Regions from separate parts of the Subtercola boreus genome, predicted to be linked through region 2. Evidence: predicted binding sites of a transcription regulator. Region 2 holds the regulator's gene; each other region holds the start of a gene.

What was found. The regulator HrcA, encoded in region 2, represses chaperone genes, less so after heat shock. The targets are predictions, from matches to a motif close to TTNGCACTCGNNNNNNNCGAGTGCNAA.
Region 1: groL (chaperonin GroEL) is a predicted target of HrcA. The motif match lies at 2,193-2,219, and genes of this name have one in related genera.
Region 3: FB464_RS07465 (Hsp20/alpha crystallin family protein) is a predicted target of HrcA. The motif match lies at 1,387-1,413, and genes of this name have one in related genera.

The regions. Positions count from the first base shown of each region.
Region 1 is NZ_VFOO01000001.1:392,742-396,969, reverse strand. Features, by position in the region: gene FB464_RS01945 (hypothetical protein) at 1-139, opposite strand, end outside; gene groL (chaperonin GroEL) at 527-2,146, opposite strand; gene FB464_RS01935 (cold-shock protein) at 2,297-2,500, opposite strand; gene FB464_RS01930 (LytR C-terminal domain-containing protein) at 2,647-3,201, opposite strand; gene FB464_RS01925 (DUF3263 domain-containing protein) at 3,221-3,523, opposite strand; gene FB464_RS01920 (GNAT family N-acetyltransferase) at 3,651-4,112, opposite strand; gene msrB (peptide-methionine (R)-S-oxide reductase MsrB) at 4,173-4,228, shown strand, end outside.
Region 2 is NZ_VFOO01000001.1:1,730,562-1,734,789, forward strand. Features, by position in the region: gene FB464_RS08140 (16S rRNA (uracil(1498)-N(3))-methyltransferase) at 1-13, opposite strand, end outside; gene dnaJ (molecular chaperone DnaJ) at 28-1,146, opposite strand; gene hrcA (heat-inducible transcriptional repressor HrcA) at 1,205-2,227, opposite strand; gene FB464_RS08155 (DUF4870 domain-containing protein) at 2,399-2,803, shown strand; gene FB464_RS08160 (DUF4870 domain-containing protein) at 2,857-3,258, shown strand; gene FB464_RS08165 (coproporphyrinogen-III oxidase family protein) at 3,298-4,228, opposite strand, start outside.
Region 3 is NZ_VFOO01000001.1:1,591,760-1,595,987, forward strand. Features, by position in the region: gene FB464_RS19755 (hypothetical protein) at 232-408, shown strand; gene FB464_RS07465 (Hsp20/alpha crystallin family protein) at 897-1,328, opposite strand; gene FB464_RS07470 (TMEM175 family protein) at 1,461-2,135, opposite strand; gene FB464_RS07475 (alpha/beta fold hydrolase) at 2,338-2,871, shown strand; gene FB464_RS07480 (phosphohydrolase) at 2,895-3,413, shown strand; gene FB464_RS07485 (VOC family protein) at 3,423-3,773, shown strand; gene FB464_RS07490 (hypothetical protein) at 3,800-4,228, opposite strand, start outside.

The DNA of each region.
Region 1 (4,228 bases), 1.3 Mb from region 2:
CCAGCCAGGTCCACTCACGGCGAAGGCTGCCCGACGCGATGCCGCGGCCGAACTGTTCGGGGTCGACCCACGAGACGGGGTCGGTGGTTGAGAAGAGCAGCAGCGACAGGTCGTCGCTCCGCTCGGAGACGCGGAACATGAGATGAAAGTCCTTCGGAGGAAGAGTGAGCGAAGTGGCTCTCCCCGCGAGGACCGTCAGAAGATCGCCTGAGTCAGGCGGCGACGACGATGGCCGGGGTTGGAGCCGAGATGAGAGGCGCTGGTGCGCTGGCGTTGAATGCTTCGGTGCGGCGGAATCGCTTCGCACGTGCAGCTGCTGCACAAGCATCTGTTGCTGGGTTCGTCATCTGGCTCACCTCCTCGGGCGTCTCGAAAATTCGTCTGCGGCTGACTGCCGCGGTTGCCCACACTAGCCACAGTTCTCTGGGAACCGCAACAGCAGGACGATATATTCCCCAACGGGCATAGAAGAAGCGGGCCGGCCTCCGAAGAGACCGACCCGCTGTAACTGCTGGTCAGAAGGGACTTAGAAGTCCATTCCGCCCGACGGGTCGCCCACGGGTGCGGGGTTGCGCTCGGGCTTGTCAGCGACGACGACCTCGGTCGTGAGGAACAGTCCGGCGATGGATGCGGCGTTCTGCAGAGCAGAGCGCGTGACCTTCACCGGGTCGTTGATTCCCGCGAGGAGCATGTCGACGTACTCGCCGGTTGCGGCGTTGAGGCCGTGGCCGGTGGGCAGGTTGCGCACCTTCTCGGCGACAACACCGGGCTCGAGACCCGCGTTGACAGCGATCTGCTTGAGCGGAGCGTCGATGGCGACCTTGACGATGTTCGCCCCGGTTGCCTCGTCGCCGACCAGCTCGAGCTTCTCGAACGCGGTCTTGCCAGCCTGGATGAGTGCGACGCCACCACCGGCGACGATGCCCTCTTCGACGGCGGCCTTGGCGTTGCGCACGGCGTCTTCGATGCGGTGCTTGCGCTCCTTGAGCTCGACCTCGGTCGCGGCTCCGGCCTTGATGACGGCGACGCCACCAGCGAGCTTCGCGAGACGCTCCTGGAGCTTCTCACGGTCGTAGTCGCTGTCGGTGTTCTCGATCTCGTTGCGGATCTGCTGCACGCGACCGGCGATCATCTCGCTGTCGCCAGCACCCTCGACGATCGTGGTCTCGTCCTTGGTGATGACGACCTTGCGGGCACGGCCCAGGAGGTCGAGCGTCACGTTCTCGAGCTTGAGGCCGACCTCTTCCGAGATGACCTGTCCGCCGGTGAGGATGGCGATGTCCTGCAGCTGCGCCTTGCGGCGGTCGCCGAAGCCGGGAGCCTTGACGGCGACCGACTTGAAGATGCCACGGATCTTGTTGACGACGAGCGTGGCGAGTGCTTCGCCATCGACGTCTTCAGCGATGATCAGCAGCTGCTTGTTGGCCTGGATGACCTTGTCGACGATCGGCAGCAGGTCTTTGATCTGCGAGACCTTCGAGTTGACGATCAGGATGTAGGGGTCTTCGAAGACGGCTTCCTGGCGGTCGGGGTCGGTCACGAAGTACTGCGACAGGTAGCCCTTGTCGAAGCGCATGCCCTCGGTCAGCTCGAGGACGGTGCCGAACGTGTTCGACTCCTCGACGGTGACAACACCTTCCTTGCCGACCTTGTCGATGGCTTCGGCGATGAGTGCACCGATCTCGGGGTCGCCGGCGGAGATGGAGGCCGTGGCCGCGATCTCTTCCTTGGTCTCGATCTCCTTCGCGTTGGCGACGAGCTCGGCGATGACGGCCGCGACAGCCTTCTCGATGCCCTTCTTCAGGCTGATCGGGTCTGCACCGGCTGCGACGTTGCGCAGGCCTTCGCGGACCAGGGCCTGGGCGAGGACGGTCGCAGTGGTCGTTCCGTCACCGGCGACGTCATCGGTCTTCTTCGCGACCTCTTTGACGAGCTCCGCGCCGATCTTCTCGTACGGGTCGTCGAGCTCGATCTCCTTGGCGATGGAGACACCGTCGTTCGTGATCGTGGGGGCGCCCCACTTCTTCTCGAGGACGACGTTGCGGCCGCGCGGGCCGAGCGTCACCTTGACGGCGTCAGCCAAAATGTTGAGTCCACGCTCGAGGCCGCGTCTGGCCTCTTCGTCGAAAGCAATAATCTTTGCCATGTGTGTTTCTCGTCCCTCCCGGGCGTCATGAAAGATTCATAAAGGTTTAGCACTCAGCGTGCACGAGTGCTAAACCAATACTGGCACTCGACAGGTGAGAGTGCAAGTGACGCCCAGAGGACGAGAGGCAGATCGGATGCCCGGCCGGGGTTATGCGAGCCGCACCGACTCCGCCTGCGGACCCTTCGATCCGGTACCCACCTCGAAGATCACCTGCTGGCCCTCTTCGAGCACCTTGTAGCCGCCCATGTCGATAGCCGAGTAGTGCACGAAGACGTCCTGCCCACCGCCCTCGACCGTGATGAAGCCGTAGCCCTTTTCAGCGTTGAACCACTTGACGGTTCCGTTCGCCATTGTTACTCCCTGTTGCTGTGTTGCTCACCATCACTCCGACTGAAGTGACCCGTTTCCCAGTAAAACGGTGCAACGAAGCAGAATGCGGTCTCGTGATCACAACTCAACAAGGATTAAACAATCCCGAAATATGACGGGACGGCGGCCTAGCCGGCAGGGTCGGTGTAGTCGGTTCCGAGCACCGCGGTGAGAGTACCGGCCTCGTACTGGTCGGAGACTGCGACGGCGATGCCTCCGAGGCTCTCCGCGAGGCCCTTGGCTGCACCCTCGTCATCGGCGCCGGAGTAGAAGACGGTCGACGTCGTCACGTCTGTTGCGCTCGCATTCGCCTCGGTGCTGACCGACCAGCCGGCATCTGTCGCCTGCCCACCGGCCCGGGTGGCGAGGCCCGAGACATCCGTGCCGTTGAGGATGGTGACGGGGATGGCCGGATCCACCGTCGGAACCACCGTGGGGGTCGGTGTCACCGTTGCCGGGTCGCTCGAGACCGCCCCGCCGGCCGACGACGAATCGGAACCGGAGAGATCGGTGTTGATGAGATTCAGCCCGAGGGCACCCGCACCCACGAGGACACCGGTGGCGAGCGCCGCCCACGCGAACGTGATCCAGCCCCGGCCACGGGGACGGGGCCCACGGTGCACGCCACGGCGCACGACGTCGGCCGGCAGGTTGTCGAAGGAGTCGCTGGGTTCTGAAGCCATTGGTGCGGAGGGACCGTTCTTATTCGCCGGGCGGAAGGAGACGGGCAGCGCGGGCTGCCGTTCGGGTGTCTCTCACGCGCTGGAGCCGTCTGATGAGCATCGGATCGAACGCCAGGGCGACCGGGGAGTCGAGCAGGGCGTTCACCAGCTGGTAGTACCGCGCCGCGGAGAGACCGAACTCCGAGCGGATGGCCTGTTCCTTCGCTCCCGCATGCGTCCACCAGGTGCGTTCGAACTCGAGGATGCGCTGGTCGCGTTCGGGGAGCGGCGAGGAGCCGGCGCGGGAGGATTCGGGCGCGGGACTGGTTCCGGTGTCTGCCATCGCCCTGCTCCCTCCTACCCGTTCTGCCGCTGGTTCGGCCCATTCTAGGGCGCGGCACCTTGGCAGCAGATGTACGGCGCGGCGCTGAATTCCCGCCGCACCAGCGTGCTCAACCTGCGTCACACGGTCAGCGGATGCCCGCGCGATACATCGTCGTGTGCAGGATGCCTGCCTCACTGAACTCCGGCCCGAACGGTTCGAATCCGAACTTCGCGTACAGCCCCGCGGTGTAGCTCTGCGCGTGCAGCAGCATCGCCTCGCCGCCGAACTGTTCCACGACCCGGGCGAGCAGCACCTGGGCGTGGCCCTGCCCACGGTGCTCCGCCGAGACCACCACCCGGCCGATGACACGGGCGGCGTCGAGGTGTTCGGGCTCCGCGTCTTCGAGCACGCGGAGATAGGCGATGACCCGCGGGCCGTCGGCCAGCCAGAAGTGCTCGGTCGAAGGCTCACGGTCACGGTCATCCAACTCGCTCTCATCGACCTTCTGCTCGACGTAGAAGACATCGGTGCGGAGCTTCAGCACCGCGTAGAGCTCGGTCGTCGTGAGCTCGCTGAACCTCTTCTGAATGATGGAATTGTCAGACACGGCCCCGAGTTTACTGTGAAGATAGTTGGCGGCCCGCTGAGACGAGAGAAGTATCCCCCCATGAGCTACGAAGTATCGAAGACCGACGAGGAATGGCAGAGGAAGCTCGACAAAGA
Region 2 (4,228 bases):
ACAGGGAACTCATCGACCGGTCGCCGCTCAGGCGTTCATGAAGCGGTCGCGGAGCTTCGAGAAGAGTCCCTGCTGGAACTGCCCGAGCGACGGCGCCGGGTACTTGTGCGCCGAAGCGAGCTGCTTCATGAGCTCCTTCTGCTTGTGGTCGAGCTTCGTGGGAGTGACGACCTGCACTCCGATCTTCAGGTCGCCCCGGCCGCCGCCCCGCAGCTTCGTCACGCCGCGCGACTTGACCGTCAGCACCTCCGAGCTCTGGATGCCCGGCCGCAGTTCGACCTCGACGTCGCCGTCGAGCGCTTTCAGCGTGGTCGTCGTGCCGAGCACCGCGTCCCACATCTGCACTTCGAGGGTGCAGAGCAGATCGTCGCCGTTGCGGCTGAAGATGTCGTGGTGACGCACCTTGACCTCGAGGTAGAGGTCGCCCTGCGGCCCGCCGGCGGGTCCCACCTCGCCCTGGGAGGGCATCTGCAGGCGGAGGCCGGTGTCGACGCCCGCGGGGATGTCGACGGGAATGGTGCGGCGGGCGCGCACGCGGCCCTGGCCCTGGCAGGTGACGCAGGGGGCCGGGATGATCGTGCCATACCCACGGCAGGTGCCGCAGGGCGAGCTCGTCATCACGTTGCCGAGCAGCGAACGCACGGTGCGGGAGATCTGGCCCGTTCCGTGGCAGATGTCGCACGTCACCTCATGCGTGCCCGGCTGGGCGCAGGAACCCTGGCAGGTCTCGCAGAGGATCGCGGTGTCGACCTCGAGGTCGCGGTGGGTGCCGAAGATGACCTCGCTGAGGTCGACCTCGACGCGGAGCAGGGCGTCCTGCCCGCGTTCGGCACGCGAGCGGGGGCCGCGCTGGCCGCCCTGCTGCCCGCCGAAGAAGGTCTCGAAGATGTCGCCGAAACCGCCGAAACCCTGGGCTCCGCCGCCACCGCCGCCGAAACCGGCCTGCGGTCCGCGATCGTAGCTCTGGCGCTGCCCGGGATCGCTCAGCACGTCATAGGCGTGGGTCACTGCCTTGAAGCGCTCCTCAGCATCCGGAGCAGAGTTCACGTCAGGGTGCAGTTCGCGGGCGAGCCGACGGTAGGCCTTCTTGATCTCGTCGGGGGTCGCGGTGCGTTCGACACCGAGAACGTCGTAGTGGTCAGCCACGAAGGGCTTCTCCTTTGTTTGGTGAGTGAAGGGGAAAGTGTGGAGGAATATTCCGGGGCTAGTTCTCGCCCAGGGTCTTCGAGAGGTAGCGGGCGACCGCGCGGACGGCCTGGATGTTCGTGGAATAGTCCATGCGGGTCGGTCCGAGTACGCCGAGCCTCGCCAGCGCGGTGCCGGCCCCGCTGTAGCCGCTCGCGAGCACCGAGGTCTCGGCCAGGCCGAACGGCGCGTTCTCGCGACCGATCCGCACCGACATCCCGTGCTGGTCGGCCTGCATCTCGCTGAACAGCCGAAGCAGCACGACCTGCTCCTCGACGGCCTCGAGCACCGGGAGGATGCTGCCGGCGAAGTCACCCTCGGTGCGGACGAGATTCGCTGCCCCGGCGATGATGAGCTTCTCCTGCCGGTTCGCTGTGACCTGCTCGATGAGCGCCCTGCTGACCGCGGCGACGGAAGCCCGCCGGTCGTGGCTGAACTGGTCGCTGAGCTCGGCGAGGCGCGCGGCCGCGGCATCGAGGCCGAGGCCCGAAGCCGAGGCGTTGGCCTTCGTGCGGAGATCGGCCAGGAACGCGTCGTCGATGTCGGCGGGCACCTCGACGATGCGCTGCTCGACGTGGCCCGTGTCGGTGATGACGACGGTCAGCATGCGAAGGGGTGCCAGGGCGACGACCTCGATGTGGCGCACCTTCGCGGTGGAGAGCGACGGGTACTGCACCATCGCGACCTGCTGGGTGAGCTGGGAGAGCAGGCGCACCGTTCGCGCGAGCACGTCGTCGAGGTCGACGGATGACCCGAGGAACGTCTCGATGGCCTGCCGTTGCGCAGCGGTGAGCGGCTTCAGCTCGGAGAGATGGTCGACGAAGAGCCGGTAGCCCTTGTCCGTGGGGATGCGGCCCGAAGAGGTGTGCGGAGCCGTGATGAGCTCCTCCTCCTCGAGGAGGGCCATGTCGTTCCGGATGGTCGCGGCCGAGACGCCGAAGGAATGCCTGTCGACGATGGACTTCGAGCCGACGGGTTCGCGGGACTCCACATAGTCGTGCACGATGACGCGCAGGACTTCGAGGCTGCGTTCGGAGACCATGACGCCCCACCTTCCTCGACCGGCTTAGCACTCCCGTGATCAGAGTGCCAATTATATAACGACGGATGCGCAAGGTCTGCCCCCGTCGACGACACGCTGAGCATAAATCATTGCCCCGGGCCGGTCACTGGCGCTATCTTGTGCTTATCTCTGCCCAGAAAGGAGACCCCGTTGTCCGATCCGACCGCTTCGCAACCCGCCCAGCCGCCCGCGGCTCCCCTCTCAGCCGAAGACGACAAGCTGTGGGCCAGTCTCTCCCACTTCGGCAACATCATTCCGCTGGTTCCCGCCCTGGTCATCCACCTCGTCTTCAAGGACCGCGGGCCCCGCGTGAGGCAGGAGAGCACGGAAGCCCTCAACTGGACGATCAACGTCACCGCGGCGATCGTCGTGCTGAACATCCTGTCGGCCATCCTCGGTTTCGTCCCGTTCGTGGGCTGGATCCTGGCCCTCCTGCTCGGCCTCGTGCTCTGGGCCGTCGTCATCGTCAACCTCGTCTTCGCAATCATCGGCGGCGTGCGGGTGAACGGCGGCGGCAGCTACCGCTACCCCGTCAACTACCGCTGGATCAAGTAACACCTCCCTTCCCGACGTCCCTCGATATCGTCATCCAACGAAAGGCCCCACCCATGAGCGACTACCCTCCCAAAGGCCCGCCCACTCCCCCGCCGGCCGCGCCCGGCTACCCCGCGGTGGCACCCATGCGCCCCGAAGACCAGCGCCTCTGGTCGACCCTCATCCACGTCGGCGGCATCATCTTCGGGTTCCTCCCGGCGCTGATCGGCTACCTGGTGCTGAAGGACCGGGGTGAGTTCATCCGCGAGCACACGAAGACGGCGCTCAACTTCCAACTGACGATCCTGATCGGCTACATCGTGGGTTACATTCTGACGATCGTGCTCATCGGCGCCGTCATCGTGCTCGCGGTCTGGATCATCAGCATCGTCTTCGCGATCATCGCCGCAATCGCCGCGAACAAGGGCGAGGGCTACACCTACCCGAAGTGGTGCGCGATCCAGTTCATCAAGTAGCGCCTGCCGAGCGCCCCGGTCATCGATCGGGGCGCCCGGTCAGGTGAGGCGGCGCACCACTGCGTCAGCCAGCAGCCGCCCCCGCAGGGTCAGTTCCACTGATCCGCGGAGGGCGGCTCTTCCGTCTATCAGGCCGTCGGCGATGAGACCAGCGATCTGCTGCCGGGCTTCTGCTGCCAGGGTCGCGATGGGGAGGCCGGATCGGATGCGCGCCAGCAGCAGCACGCGCTCGATCTCCCTCGACTCCCCGTCGGGCGTCTCGCGGCCCGCGGCGGGTGAGTGACCGGAGAGGATGCGTTCGGCATAGGCCGCCGGGTGCTTCACGTTCCACCAGCGGGTGCCGCCCACATGGCTGTGCGCGCCGGGACCGATGCCCCACCAGTCGTGACCCTGCCAGTAGGCGAGGTTGTGGCGGGAACGGAACTCGCTCGTCGGTGTGGCGGGGCCGGTGAGGGCGTCGGCGTTGGGCGTCGCGGGGGCAGCGGACGCTGAGCGCGCCCAGTTGCTCACCTCGTACCACTCGTAGCCGGCGCTGGAGAGCCGCGCATCCGCCAGCTCGTACATGTCGGCCTCGAGGTCGTCGTCGGGCACGGGGTACACGCCCGACCGGATCTGGCGGGCCAACTTGGTGCCCTGCTCCACGATGAGGGCGTAGGCAGAGAGGTGGTCGGGCTGCATCGCGAGGGCGGCATCGAGCGAGCGCTCCCAGTCGCCGAGCGACTCCCCCGGCGTGCCGTAGATGAGGTCGACGCTCACCTGGAGTCCGGCGTCCCGCGCCCACTGCACGACCTCCGGCACACGCTCAGGGTCGTGGGTGCGGTCGAGCGTCTTCAGAACGTGCGGTACTGCCGACTGCATGCCGAAACTCACGCGCGTGAAACCGGCCGCGGCGAGCTCGACGAGGTAGCGGGCATCCACCGAGTCGGGGTTCGCCTCTGTGGTGACCTCGGCGCCCAGCGCGAGACCCCAC
Region 3 (4,228 bases), 140 kb from region 2:
GCGACAAGAGTGGTGGGATCGAGCCGAATGGGCTCTGAACCTCGCACGTTCGCGAGTGGGCTCCGACCGCGACCTCGGGCTCCGAACGCTTGCAGTGCTGCAGAGCGACGCAACCGCGACCGAATTACAGATGATTGTCGCCGTGACAGAGTCCGTCGTCGGTGGGGACGATCTTCCAGATGTGGACATTCCGTCACCACTCGCCCAGAATTGACCTAGGAGGTACCGATCGTGAGTGAGTCCAAGCGCCCCAGCGTGTTAGCGGGGCTGATCGCCGAAGGCAAGGCCGATCCCATCACTGCTGAAGAGCGCGCCATCGTTGCCGAGATCAGGGCGTACTACGAGAAGAAGTTCGGGCGCCGTGCCGACGGCGGCTCAGCCGACCGGGGCATTCCCAAGTCAGCCTGACTGCTCGTCTCAGTCGACCCGAACACCAAGAGCCGGGCCGGCTGCGAGCCCTCCTCGGCTGAAACTTGCGCTCATCGCCCATTCGAGCAGAGGCATTCGAACCGAGAGAACGACGGAGGGAAGCGAGCCGTTCTCGAGCTCGCTTCCCTCCGTTCTGAGTGCGGTTATGGGTACTGCGGGGGCGACCTGGTCCACGGGTCGACCGTCGAGGCACGCACCACGCCTTTCGGGCCCCCGGGAGCTGCTGAGCGGTGACGCGGGTGGTCCGGGCGATCTGTGGTGCAGCCGGTTTTCACTACTGAGGGCCAGTTCTCGCGGATGATCATCCAGAAGGCGAGGTCGACGAGTTCCTGATCGCCGGAGACGATTTCTGCGAACCGCTCATCGACCGACTCTTTCGACACGGAATCGGCTGTATACACGCGCACAACACCTCCCATCCTGCGCGTGGGGGGCCGGAGGTGGGAGACTCCACCCCCGGCCGTCCGTCAGACGGAGATCGTCTTCTGTTCGGCGGCCCTGTCAGGTGTGCCGACCTGGATCTTGCGGGGTTTCGCTTTCTCGCTGACCGGGATGATCACCGACAGCACCCCATTGTCGTAGGTTGCCGAGATGCTCTCCGATGCGACGCCCTCGCCGAGACTGAACTGGCGGAGGTAGGTGCCGTTGGGTCGCTCCTGCACCAGCCACTTCGCGCCCTCCTGGGTCGCGGCGGTGCGCTGGGCGCGAATGGTGAGCAGCTGACCGTCCACATCCACGTCGACGGAGCCCGGGTCGATGCCGGGGAGGTCGGCGTTCAGAATGTACCGGTCGCCGTCTCGATAGAGATCGACGGGCATGAACTTCGGCCCCGGGCGGAACTGGAGCAGGTTGCCGGTGAGGCGGTCCAGTTCGCTGAAAGGATCAAAAGACATTGCCATAATGAGGATTCCCCTTCCACGTGTGTGAGTCGGTGTGACTCAATTTCTGCAGAAAATGCTAGCACTCGATCCCTGAGAGTGCCAACAACTTTTCGGCAGAAATTTGGCGGCGTGCCACCGACCGCGCCAACCTCAGTCGTCTTCCGTCGGCTCCGACGCTGCGGGCTCCCGCGCCTCGGGGTCCGGCGCCGCGGCCGCCTCGCGCTCGAAGAGCCGCGCCAGCAGGAACGCCGCCGCAACGACGAGGTACAGCACGAGGGCCGCGAGGGGCGAGAAGATCGCCACGACGACGCTTACCACCGCGACGATGAGGGTGCCGGCCGAGTACAACGCGTGCCGCCGCATCCACGCGACATCCGTGGCGGTGTTCAGCAGCTCCGGATGCCGTGCCAAGTAGAGGTCGAGAGCGACCCACGGCAGGCTGATCACCGCGGCCACGACGGCGAAGACGACCATGGCGGCGAACTGGGCGTCGTGGTCGCCCTCGGTCAGGGCGTCGGAGATGAGCGCGGTGGGCCAGGGCACGAGGGAGGCACCGAGCAGCAGGCCGAGGTTCAGAACCAGCAGAACAGGGGTGGTCCGGGAGACCCGCGCCAGCTCCTCGTTGTGGTTCAGCCAGATGATGCCGATCGTGAAGAAGGCGGCGAGGTAGGCGAGGTAGGTGGGCCAGTGGTCGAGCAACTGCTCGGGCGACTGGGCACCGCTCGGCAGAAGGTCCAGCACGAGCAGCGTCATGACGATCGCGAGCACCGCGTCGCTGAACGCCTCGAGCCGGCCGATTCCGTTGCGCTTCGTCAGGATCCCCATGCCACGAATCTAGCCATGATGCGGTGAGACGGGTAAAGATCATCCGGATCCCGCGGTGAGCAGGAAAGGATCAAAACTCACGGCTTCGCGAGAATGGCTGCGCCGAGACATCCTCGTCGCTGAGATCTGGCGGCGGACCGGGTGAGAGGCGGGGGCGGGCAGGTGCGCCGGTTCGGCGGCGCGCTCTCGTATATTGGGAGCAATGAGCGAGAAACAGATATTCACGTCGGGCGAGCGATCCTTCGCATTTGCGGTTGAAGGGACGGGCCCTGCGCTCGTGCTCGTGGCCGACCGGGGATCCGACCTCGATGGCCTCGGGACGATCTCCCACCTTGTCTCCGCAGCAGACTTTCGCGTGGTGCGCATCGAGACCGACACGGCACAGGATGTCGTCGACGTGCTCGACGGTCTCGACATCGAACATGCGTGGATCGGTGGCCACGGCAGCGGCGGAGTGGTTGCACGTACCGTTGCCATCGAGAACCACGATCGCGTGAACGGCGTGCTGCTGCTGGGCGTGGATGACGGGGCGCCTGCGCTGGCCGAGGGCATTCCGGTGCTTGTTGTGCAGGCGACCGACGATGACGTCACTCCCCCGGCCAACGGCACGGCTCTGCGCGACTCCGCCCCGGGGCTTGTGAGTGTCGTCGAGATCGAAGGCGGGGGTCACCGGTTCCCCGAGACGCGCGCTGGGGAGACCGCCTGGGCGATTGAGGACTACCTCGACTGGGACTGAGCCGCCCTCGCTAGGCTCGAACCATGTCAGACGGATTCGACGCCGCACAGCTCGCCGATCATCCGACCGGCCGTGAAACGGTTGCGGCGGCGCGCGCGATCGCGACCATCGCCCACCACGATCAGGTCGACAAGCTCGGGGCCGCCTACATCGAGCATCCGGGGCGCGTTGCTGCGCAGCTCAGCGATCCCACCGAGGTCGCTGCGGCGTGGTTGCACGACGTCATCGAAGACACGGAGATCACGGCCGAGAACCTGCTCGCTGCGGGGATCCCTGCTGCCGTCGTCGAGGCGGTCGTACTGCTGACGCGCACGGACGACGTTTCGCCTGCCGACTACTACGCGGCCATCCGCAGGAATCCAACGGCGCTGGCGGTGAAGCTCGCCGACATCAACGACAACACCGCGCCCTGGCGGGTCGAACAGCTTGACCCGGAGACGCAGAGTCGGCTGGCGGCCAAGTACGCCAGGGCGCGGGCGCTTCTGACCGACCAATCAGGGGCGGGTGGGCACGCTCTCGCCGAACCCGGTCGCGCCGGATAGCGTGGACGCATGACGCTGAAGTTCGAAGAGATCGTCGTGGACTGCCACGACTTCCGCACGATCGGCCACTGGTGGGAAGCCGCCCTGGGGTGGGTGGTGGTCGACGAAGACGAGGGGTCGCTGGAGCTTCAGAATACAGACGGGTCCAATCCGACGCTGCTGTTCCTGAACTCGCCCGACGAGAAGGTCGGCAAGAACCGGCTGCACTTCGACTTCGTGCCCGACGACCAGGCCGCGGAGGTCGAGCGGCTGCTGGCGATGGGCGCCCAGCGCGTCGACATCGGCCAGGGCGAGACGCCGTGGGTGATCCTGGCAGACCCCGAGGGCAACGAGTTCTGCGTGCTCTCAGCGCGCAGCTGAGCGCGCGGTACCCAGCGCGCGCTCAGCTACACGACGAGCATCGCGACCATGCCGGCAACCGACGCGGCCATGCAGGTGACCTCGACGAGCGCGAGCCGGGCTCGTCGACCTCGCGGTGGTAGCAGGGCTCGCGCGAGCACAACCGAGTACACGACGAAGACGGCGGAGCCGGCGATCGCGAACGGGGCGAGAAGAGAGCCGTGCGGGGAAGATCCGAGGGCCCCGCCGTGCATTCCGACCATCCCAAGCTCGCCGACAGGGGAACCGGGCGACGACCCAGAACCCATGAGCACCACCAACCCGGCCATGACGATGAGACCGATGCTGGAGTGCAGGGTCATCGCACGATGGTGAGCGATGGATGTCGCGGAGGGGCGGCCCCGACCGATCACGTTCCGCGCGGCGGGGCGGAGCGCGGCGGCCGAGGCGATTGCGAGGAGCACGAGCACCGTGGC